Regions from separate parts of the Delftia sp. 11MD genome, predicted to be linked through region 3. Evidence: predicted binding sites of a transcription regulator. Region 3 holds the regulator's gene; each other region holds the start of a gene.
What was found. The regulator FNR, encoded in region 3, switches genes on or off when oxygen is low (the NO sensors DNR and NnrR bind a similar motif). The targets are predictions, from matches to a motif close to TTGATNNNNATCAA.

Region 1 (2,196 bases), 1.5 Mb from region 3:
CCGGCCCTGGTCTGGAAGGATGACAAGGGAGTGGTGCAGGTACGCACCGGCCTGCCGCCGGGCCTGCTGGAAGAGGTCATGGGGCCGCGTGGCAGGAAATGATGAGGACGACCATGAGCACAAGCCGTTGTCCCGCCGATTCAACCGCCTCCAGCGACTGGAGCGACCTGTTCCCCGCCCGGCCGGATGCGCCGCCGCTGCGCATCGTACTGCATGCGCCCACGCCCGGCGCCCTGGCCCGTGCACGCAGCAATCTGGCCAACCTGCGCCAGGACCGGCCCGGTGCCGAAGTCCGCATCGTCATCAACGGCCCGGCCGTCGAGGCACTGCTGGATGCCGCGCCGGGCACGCCGCAGCATCTGGATGCAGAGGCCCTGGCCCATGCGCTGGTCTGCCCGAACACGCTCAGGAAGCTGGGCCGCGAGGCGCCTGCCGGCATGCGCGTGCTGCCGCAGGGCGGCATCGAGTCACTGGCCCTGCTGCAGCAGTCGGCCTGGTGCTACGTGCGCTGCTGAGCGGCCTGCGCCAGCGAGGCCAGGCAGCGCGCCTGCCATTGGTATTCAGGCTCGAACGACTCGCGGTCCGTGACGGCGCCGTGGCCGCCCTCGCCATAGACCATGGCGTAGGCCGCGTAGTCGGCCGCCTGCAGCGCCCGGCCCGCCAGCCCATGGGCCGTGGCATAGGTGGCGGACACGGCGGCATGGCCGCAGCCGTCGAGGGAGCGTGATCCCTGGTGGTGGTTGGCCAGGCTGGCCGCCTCGCGGGCCAGGCGGTCCAGCTCCTGCCGGTCGATCTGGCCGTCCAGGTAGCGGCGAAGGCCTTGTGCGCAGCGGATGACGTCCGGGTCTTCCAGCAGGTGCGCGATGCGGTCCACGCAGGCCTGTGTGAATTGCAGCCTCAGGTGCTCGCCGGCTTCGGCGGCAAGGTCCAGTTCCGAAGCAAGGCTGTTCAGGGCATGGTTCATGGAGAACTCCTTGGCAGTGGCGACACAAGCAGCGTAGACCGGGGCCGCGCACGGAAACAAGAGGGTGATTTCCGATACGCGCCCTGCATTCCCGAGGAATGCAGTCACCCTGTTAACCCCGTCTTAATCCCTGCGCCACACGCTATGGACTGCCTTGGGCGCCTGTCCATGGCAGGCAGTCGGTGGCGCTTTGCAAGCCCATTGCTTGACTCACATCAAGCCGCCAAGGCCCTGAATTTCATATATTAAATTCAATATAAAAAGCATATTTTTAATGCTTTATTGAGTTTGAGCGACCACGATCCGTGGCCGCAGGACGATGAAAGACAGGCCATGCCAAAAACATCCCGCGCCGGCAGCGGCTGCAACGACTGCAGCTGCAAGCCCTCCACCCAGGACATCCTTGCCCCTACCCTCTCCCATGCGCAGCCCGCCGCAGGCAAGCGCGGCTTCCTGCAGGACCTGCTGGCCGCCGCCATGGCGGCCGTGGCCCTGCCCGTGGCGGCGGCCGCGCCCGGCACCACGGGTTTCCAGCCGCCGCGCCGCCCCGGCGAGGCCGGCAAGCGCTACGGCATGCTGGTGGACCTGCGCCGCTGCATAGGCTGCCAGGCCTGCACGGTGAGCTGCTCCATGGAGAACCTGCCGCCGCTGGGCCAGTTCCGCACCACGGTGCTGCAGTACGAGGTGCAGCACGCGGGCAACGAGGACCTGCCGCCGGCCATGCTCAACCTGCCGCGCCTGTGCAACCACTGCGACAACCCGCCCTGCGTGCCGGTCTGCCCAGTGCAGGCCACCTTCCAGCGCAGCGACGGCATCGTGCTGGTGGACAACGAGCGCTGCGTGGGCTGCGGCTACTGCGTGCAGGCCTGCCCCTATGACGCGCGCTTCATCAACCACGAGACGCAGACCGCCGACAAGTGCACCTTCTGCGAGCACCGCCTGGAAGCCGGCCTGCTGCCGGCCTGCGTAGAAAGCTGCGTGGGCGGCGCCCGCGTGATCGGCGACCTCAACGACGAGGGCAGCGAGATCCGCCAGCGCATGCGCGAGCACGCCAAGGACCTCAAGGTGCTCAAGCCCGCCATGGGCACGGACCCGCATGTGTACTACCTGGGATTGCCCGACGCCTTCGTCGACGGCGTGGACGGGCAGGCCAGCGTGCGGCTGGTCACTTCCCACTGAACGCAAGGAGCACCCCATGCACATCGTCGAACTCCTGACCCCCGCCTACGAAT
Region 2 (2,196 bases), 980 kb from region 3:
GGCCGCCATTGGCCCGCTTCGCGCTCGAAGAGCACGGCCCCCAGCTGCTTTTCCAGGGCCTGGATGCGGCGCGACACCGTGGTGTGCTCCACGCCCAGTTGCCGCGCGGCGGCGGCCATGCTGCCGCTGCGTGCCAGCTCGCCAAAGAATCTCAGATGGTCCCAGTCCATGGGTCGAGGTCGCCTCAGTCGGCAGCGGCGCGGCGCGCGGCCAGCGTGCTGGGCGCACGCGCCAGCTCGTCGTTTTGCCGCACCAGGACGGCCATCATTTCCATGAACAGGCCCCGCTGCTCCTGCGGCAGCGGCTCCAGCATGCGCTGCTGGGCCCGCAGCACCGAGGGCTCGGCAGCGGCCAGCAGCGCAGCGCCTTCCGCGGTGACCGACAGCAGGCGCACGCGCCGGTCGGCCGGGCTGGTGTTGCGCACCATGAGGCCGCGCGCCTCCAGCCGGTCGATGACGCTGCCAATGGTGGAGGTGTCGAAACCGATCATCCGCGCCAGCGTGCGCTGGTCCACGCCGGGCTGGCGCAGCACGGCAGACAGCGCCGCGTACTGCACGGGGGTCACGCCGAATTCCTGGGTCTCTTCCATGAAGACGGCTACCGCGATCTGCTGCAGGCGGCGGATGTGGTAGCCGGGGTAGTTTTCTAGTTCTGCGGGTTGGTAGTCCATGGCCATTGCGCTCTTTTCCGGGTCCCTGCGGGCAAGCGCAGATGTTCGCATGAACCGCGCCCTCCGTTGGCGTTGGCTGGCGGACAGGTGATTCACCCGGACATGCTGTCCACCACCGTTTGGCCTGCATCCAGGGAAACCCCAGGCTGGCCTGATGCAAATCAACACTACACTCATCGTCAGCATACTGTTTAATTAGTCGCGACGCATCTGACCCCCAGGCGAGCGACACGCACCACGAAGCACAGGACATCCATGAGCACCAGCATTTCTTCCCGGGCGCTGCCCGTTCTTGTGGCAGGCGGCGGCATTGGCGGCGTGGCGGCCGCGCTGGCCCTGGCACGCCAGGGATTCGCCGTCAAGGTGCTGGAGCAGGCGCCGCAGCTGGGCGAGATCGGCGCCGGCATACAACTGGGGCCCAACGCATTCGCGGCCTTCGACGCGCTGGGCATTGGCGAGCTGGCCCGTGGCCGCGCGGTCTATACCGACGAGATGGTGATGCACGACGCGCTCGATGAGCGGCTGGTCGGCCGCATTCCCACGGGCGAGGCGTTTCGTGCCCGCTTCGGCAACCCGTATGCGGTGATCCACCGCGCCGACATCCACACCTCGCTGCTCGAAGGTGCGCGCACCCACGGCCAAATCGAGACGCTGACGGGCACCCGCATCGAAGCCGTGCAGCAGGAGGGTGACACCGTCACCGTGCGCGACCAGCACGGCCAGGTCCATGTGGGCCAGGCCCTGATCGGCGCCGATGGCGTGAAGTCCGTGGTGCGCCAGCAGTACGTGGGCGATGCGGCGCGTGTCTCCGGCCACGTGGTGTACCGCGCCGTGGTGGAGAAGAACGACTTCCCCGAGGACCTGCGCTGGAACGCGGCCAGCATCTGGGTCGGCCCCAACTACCACCTGGTGCACTACCCGCTGCGCGGCGGCGAGCAGTACAACGTGGTCGTCACCTTCCACAGCCGCGAGCACGAGGAATGGGGCGTGCGCGAAGGCAGCCGCCAAGAGGTGCAAAGCTACTACAGCGACTGCTGCCCGCGCGCACGCCAGCTCATAGACCTGCCCAAAAGCTGGAAGCGCTGGGCCACGGCCGACCGCGAGCCCATTGGCCAGTGGAGCTTCGGCCGCGCCACGCTGCTGGGCGATGCGGCCCACCCTACCCTGCAGTACATCGCCCAGGGCGCCTGCATGGCGCTGGAAGACGCCGTGACGCTGGGCCAGGCGCTCAAGCGCTGCGGCAACGACTGGCCGGAGGCGCTGCGGCTGTACGAGCGCTCGCGCATCGCCCGCACGGCGCGCGTGGTGCTGTCCGCGCGCGAGATGGGCCGCATCTTCCACGCCAGCGGCGTGGAGCGCCTGGTGCGCAACGACCTCTGGAAGGGCCGCACGCCCCAGCGTTTCTACGACGCCATGGAATGGCTGTACGGCTGGAAGGCCGAAACCTGCCTCGCCGAAGACTGAACACAAGGAGACCGCCATGCAAGAACTTGGCCGCCTGGACGACCTGCCCCAGGACTACCGCG
Region 3 (2,196 bases):
GTGCCGCTGCCACCAGCGCGAACACCTGCTCGGCCGGCTGCACGCGGTGCACGGCGATCTGCACCTGTTCGTCGAAGTCCTGCACGCCGAAGCTCAGGCGGTTGAAGCCCAGTTCCTTGAGCACGGCCAGGCGTTCGACGCTGACGGTGCGCGGATCGACCTCGATGGAGTATTCGCCGCCCGGCTCCAGCTTGAAATGCTCGCGCAGCAGGGCAATCAGCGTGCGCAGTTCATCGTCCGAGAAGAAGGTGGGCGTGCCGCCGCCCAGGTGCAGCTGGCTGACGGCCTGGCCCTTGCCGCAATGGGCCGTGTGCAAGGCCATCTCGCGCGCCAGGTAGTCCAGGTAGACGGCCGCGCGATCGTGGTGGCGCGTCACGATCTTGTTGCAGGCGCAGTAGTAGCACAGCGACTCGCAGAACGGCACATGCACATACAGCGACAAAGGCATGGCCCGCGCTGCGGTACTCGATTTGCGGTGCTCAAGTGCCAGGATATAGTCTTCAGCACCGAAAGCCTCCACGAAACGATCGGCCGTGGGGAACGAGGTGTATCGGGGCCCCGGTACGTCGAAGCGACGCAGCAGCTCTGGGGTGACAGCGGTCATGGGTTTTTTCCTCTAATGTCGTCCACTGTGCCGCAGCCCATTGGCCGCGTCCTTGACTCATATCAAGAGTTGTTCGCGGCAGTGCTGCGACAATTTGATCCAACTCATCGCCATCCACGAGGTCACCGCCGGCGCACTGCTGCGCCGCTGATGTTTACTCCATGAACCTTCAGACCATCAAAGCATCCTGTTCCAATTGCAACCTGCGCGAGCTGTGCATGCCCATGGGCCTGGATGCCGAGCAGATGCAGCGCATCGACGACATCGTGGCCACGCGCCGCAAGGTCAAGCGCGGCGGCCTGCTGTTTCGCAACGGTGAGTCCTTCACCTCGCTGTATGCCATCCGCACGGGCTTCTTCAAGACCTGCGTGGCCACCGAGGACGGGCGCGACCAGGTCACGGGCTTTCAGATGGCCGGCGAGATCATCGGCCTGGATGGCATCGTCAACGACCACCACACCTGCGATGCGGTCGCGCTGGAAGACGCCGAGGTCTGCGTCATGCCCTTCGACAAGCTGGAGGACCTGTCGCGCGAGGTCACGGCCCTGCAAAACCATGTGCACAAGGTCATGAGCCGCGAGATCGTGCGCGAGCATGGCGTGATGCTGCTGCTGGGCAGCATGCGTGCCGAGGAGCGCCTGGCCGCCTTCGTGCTCAACCTGGTGCAGCGCCTGCACGCCCGGGGCTTTTCCAAGTCGGAACTGGTGCTGCGCATGACGCGCGAGGAAATCGGCAGCTACCTTGGCCTGAAGCTGGAGACGGTGAGCCGCACCTTCTCGAAGTTTGCCGAGGAAAACATCATCGAGGTGCGCCAGCGCCATCTGCGCATCCTGGACACGGACGCGCTCAAGCGCATCGTCAACAGCCAGCAGTGCCAGTGAGGCCGCAAGGCCCCGCCCCTCGGCAATGAACAAGGCCCGCTGTCGCGGGCCTTGTTCATTGCCATTGCAGTGCACGCAGGTTCAATCGCGCCCCAGGCCCTGCATGGCCAGATTTGGGTCCGGCTCGGAGACCACGCCGTCGTTGAGATCGTGCGTGGAGCGTCCCAGCATGGTGGTCATGAGGCTGGACAGCATGGTCACGCCCCAGAAGGCGAAGAAAGCCAGCGTGTAGATTCCCTGCCGCGACCAGCCCAGGTCGCCGAGCCAGTGCAGCTCCAGCGGGTCCACGAAGGCGAATACCAGCATCTCCATCACGGCGGCGGCCAGAAAGGCCGGCCAGGCAATCCACATCCAGCGTTGGGCCAACATCAGCGATCTCCTTGAGCTGTCGAGGGGTGGCTTTCATTGTGCGCGCCGCCCGCGCACCGTGCCAAGCCCTGCGCACCCTGCACTGCCTGTAGGAAACCCTTGGCCCTCGCGCATGCTGGAGATGCCATCCACCATGCAAAAAGGCCGCGACTGCGGCCTTGTGCACGGCATTTTCCTGCCTTCAGCGGTCCGTGGGATGGTCCTGCGCGGGCGTGGCCGCGTGGTTGCGGCCGGTGACCGCGGGCGCCAGGCTCTTGGGCACTTCGCGCACGCCATCGGCACGCTCGTTGATGGTGATGCCATTGCGGTAATAGTCAGGATCAATCACGGGATCGGCGCCAT
Region 4 (2,196 bases), 1.4 Mb from region 3:
CGCCAACGATCTGCACGCCCAGCACATGGTTCACCGACTGGTCCGAATACAGCGAGATCCAGGACAGCGGGAAGATGGTCACCAGGTGGAAGAGCGCAAAGCTGGCAAGGGCTGCAAAGGCGCCGATGACCACGTTGCGGCCCTCGTCGCGCATCAGCGGCACCACGCCCATGGGCTCCAGCTCGCGCTGCGCCAGCAGCTCGGTGTAGGACTGGCCCACCACCAGGCGCAACCGGGCAAACAGTGCCACCACGTTGATGGCAAAGGCCACGCAGAAGGGATAGCGCCAGCCCCAGCTGAGGAACTCGTCGGCATCCACATGGGCATAGATGAAGGCAAACAGGCCTGCCGCCAGCACAAAGCCCAGCGGCGCACCCAGCTGCCCGATCATCGAATACCAGCCCCGCCGGTTCTGGGGCGCCGACATGGCCAGCAGCGACGGCAGGCCGTCCCAGGAGCCGCCCAGTGCAATGCCCTGGCCGATGCGCAGCAGCGCCAGCACGATGATGGCGTTCACGCCCGCCTGCTGGTAGCTGGGCAGGAAGGCCATGCCCACCGTACACACGCCCAGCAGGAAGAGTGCCAGCGTCAGCTTGGTCGCCCGGCCCCAGCGCCGCTGCACGGCCATGGACAGCGCCGTGCCCAACGGCCGCGCCACGAAGGCCAACGCGAAGATGCCGAACGACATCAACGTGCCGTCAAGCTTGGAAAGATAGGGGAACAGCAGTGCCGGGAAGACCAGCACGCAGGCGATGCCGAACACGAAGAAGTCGAAGTACTCCGAGGATCGCCCCAGAATCACGCCGACGGCGATCTCGTTGGGCGTGACATCTTCGTGGGTGTCGGCGCGGGACAGAGATTCCTTGCTTTCGTAGCTTCCGTTGGGGAAGCTTGCAGTTGTGTCGAGGCCGCTCATAGATGGATGCTCCTTGTCTCGTCTCACTGACAGCTCCGTTCTACGCCCTCGCTTGATCTGGCGCAAGGCGGTTTCACCTCGACCGGACTTGGTGTTTTTCCTGCTGCGCGCGGCCGAAAAATGCGGCCTCCGGGCCGCCGGGACCCCGCTGCCTGCCCCGCCAGGTAGCAGAAAGTTCCCGGCTTCTCCTTGACGTTGGACAAAATGTCCAATGGACAAATTTATACTTCGTAATACATTTGCCCGGATCTTGTAATCCGCGTTTCTATGTAAACGCGCTCTTGTTGCGCCCCTAGCATGCTAAAAATCAAGGAACTCCGTGGGCCTGCGTGGCTCACCGCGGCCGCTTTGACAGCCAGTCTCACTGGCTGCAGCAAAGCCGTCGTGCTCAACCCGGCCGGCGATATCGCCGCGCAGCAAGGCAACCTGGTGGTCACGGCCACCTTGCTGATGCTGATCATCATCATCCCGGTGATCATCCTCACGCTGCTGTTCGCCTGGAAATACCGCCAGTCGAACACCGAGGCCCACTACGACCCCGAATGGCACCACTCCACCACGCTGGAGCTGGTGATCTGGTCCGTGCCGCTGATGATCATCATCGCGCTGGGCGCCATCACCTGGATCAGCACCCACAAGCTCGACCCCTACCGCCCGCTGGACCGCGTCTCGGCCTCCAAGCCCTTGAGCACCGATGTCAAGCCGCTGGAAGTGCAGGTCGTGGCCATGGACTGGAAGTGGCTGTTCTTCATCCCTGAAAAGGGCATCGCCACCGTCAACGAGCTGGCCGCTCCCGTGGATCGTCCCATCCACTTCAAGCTGACAGCCACCTCGACGATGAACGCCTTCTACGTGCCTGACCTGGCCGGCATGATCTATGCCATGCCCGGCATGCAGACCGAGCTGAACGCAGTGATCAACAAGACCGGTGTGTTCCACGGCCTGGCATCGCACTACAGCGGCGCCGGCTTCTCGGGCATGACGTTCAAGTTCCACGGCCTCAGCGACGAGGAATTCGAGCAGTGGGTTGCCAAGGCCAAGTCCGAAGGCAAGGCCCTGAACCGCGACACCTACCTGAATCTGGTCAAGCCCAGCGAGCGCAACCCGGTCGAGCGCTTCGCCACCGTGGACGAAGGCCTGTACGACAAGGTGCTCAACCGCTGCGTCGAGGAAGGCAAGATGTGCATGCACCACATGATGGCCATCGATGCCGCAGGCGGTGAAGCCTATCTCAAGGCCGTGGGCATGAACCTGCCCCAGGATGTGTGCACGGTGCAAAA

Region 1: dsrO (sulfate reduction electron transfer complex DsrMKJOP subunit DsrO) is a predicted target of FNR. The motif match lies at 1,170-1,183, and genes of this name have one in related genera.
Region 2: ACRSCF_RS15000 (3-hydroxybenzoate 6-monooxygenase) is a predicted target of FNR. The motif match lies at 822-835, and genes of this name have one in related genera.
Region 4: cyoA (ubiquinol oxidase subunit II) is a predicted target of FNR. The motif match lies at 1,106-1,119, and genes of this name have one in related genera.

Annotation. Positions count from the first base shown of each region.
Region 1 covers NZ_CP194333.1:2,751,828-2,754,023, reverse strand. The annotation lists gene dsbG (thiol:disulfide interchange protein DsbG) at 1-102, shown strand, start outside; gene ACRSCF_RS12410 (hypothetical protein) at 114-515, shown strand; gene ACRSCF_RS12405 (hypothetical protein) at 500-964, opposite strand; gene dsrO (sulfate reduction electron transfer complex DsrMKJOP subunit DsrO) at 1,298-2,143, shown strand; gene nrfD (NrfD/PsrC family molybdoenzyme membrane anchor subunit) at 2,160-2,196, shown strand, end outside.
Region 2 covers NZ_CP194333.1:3,305,609-3,307,804, forward strand. The annotation lists gene ACRSCF_RS14990 (LysR family transcriptional regulator) at 1-170, opposite strand, end outside; gene ACRSCF_RS14995 (MarR family winged helix-turn-helix transcriptional regulator) at 185-721, opposite strand; gene ACRSCF_RS15000 (3-hydroxybenzoate 6-monooxygenase) at 926-2,134, shown strand; gene ACRSCF_RS15005 (cupin domain-containing protein) at 2,151-2,196, shown strand, end outside.
Region 3 covers NZ_CP194333.1:4,285,555-4,287,750, forward strand. The annotation lists gene hemN (oxygen-independent coproporphyrinogen III oxidase) at 1-604, opposite strand, end outside; gene fnr (fumarate/nitrate reduction transcriptional regulator Fnr) at 766-1,485, shown strand; gene ACRSCF_RS19505 (hypothetical protein) at 1,567-1,854, opposite strand; gene ACRSCF_RS19510 (FixH family protein) at 2,036-2,196, opposite strand, start outside.
Region 4 covers NZ_CP194333.1:2,912,960-2,915,155, reverse strand. The annotation lists gene ACRSCF_RS13200 (MFS transporter) at 1-916, opposite strand, end outside; gene cyoA (ubiquinol oxidase subunit II) at 1,214-2,196, shown strand, end outside.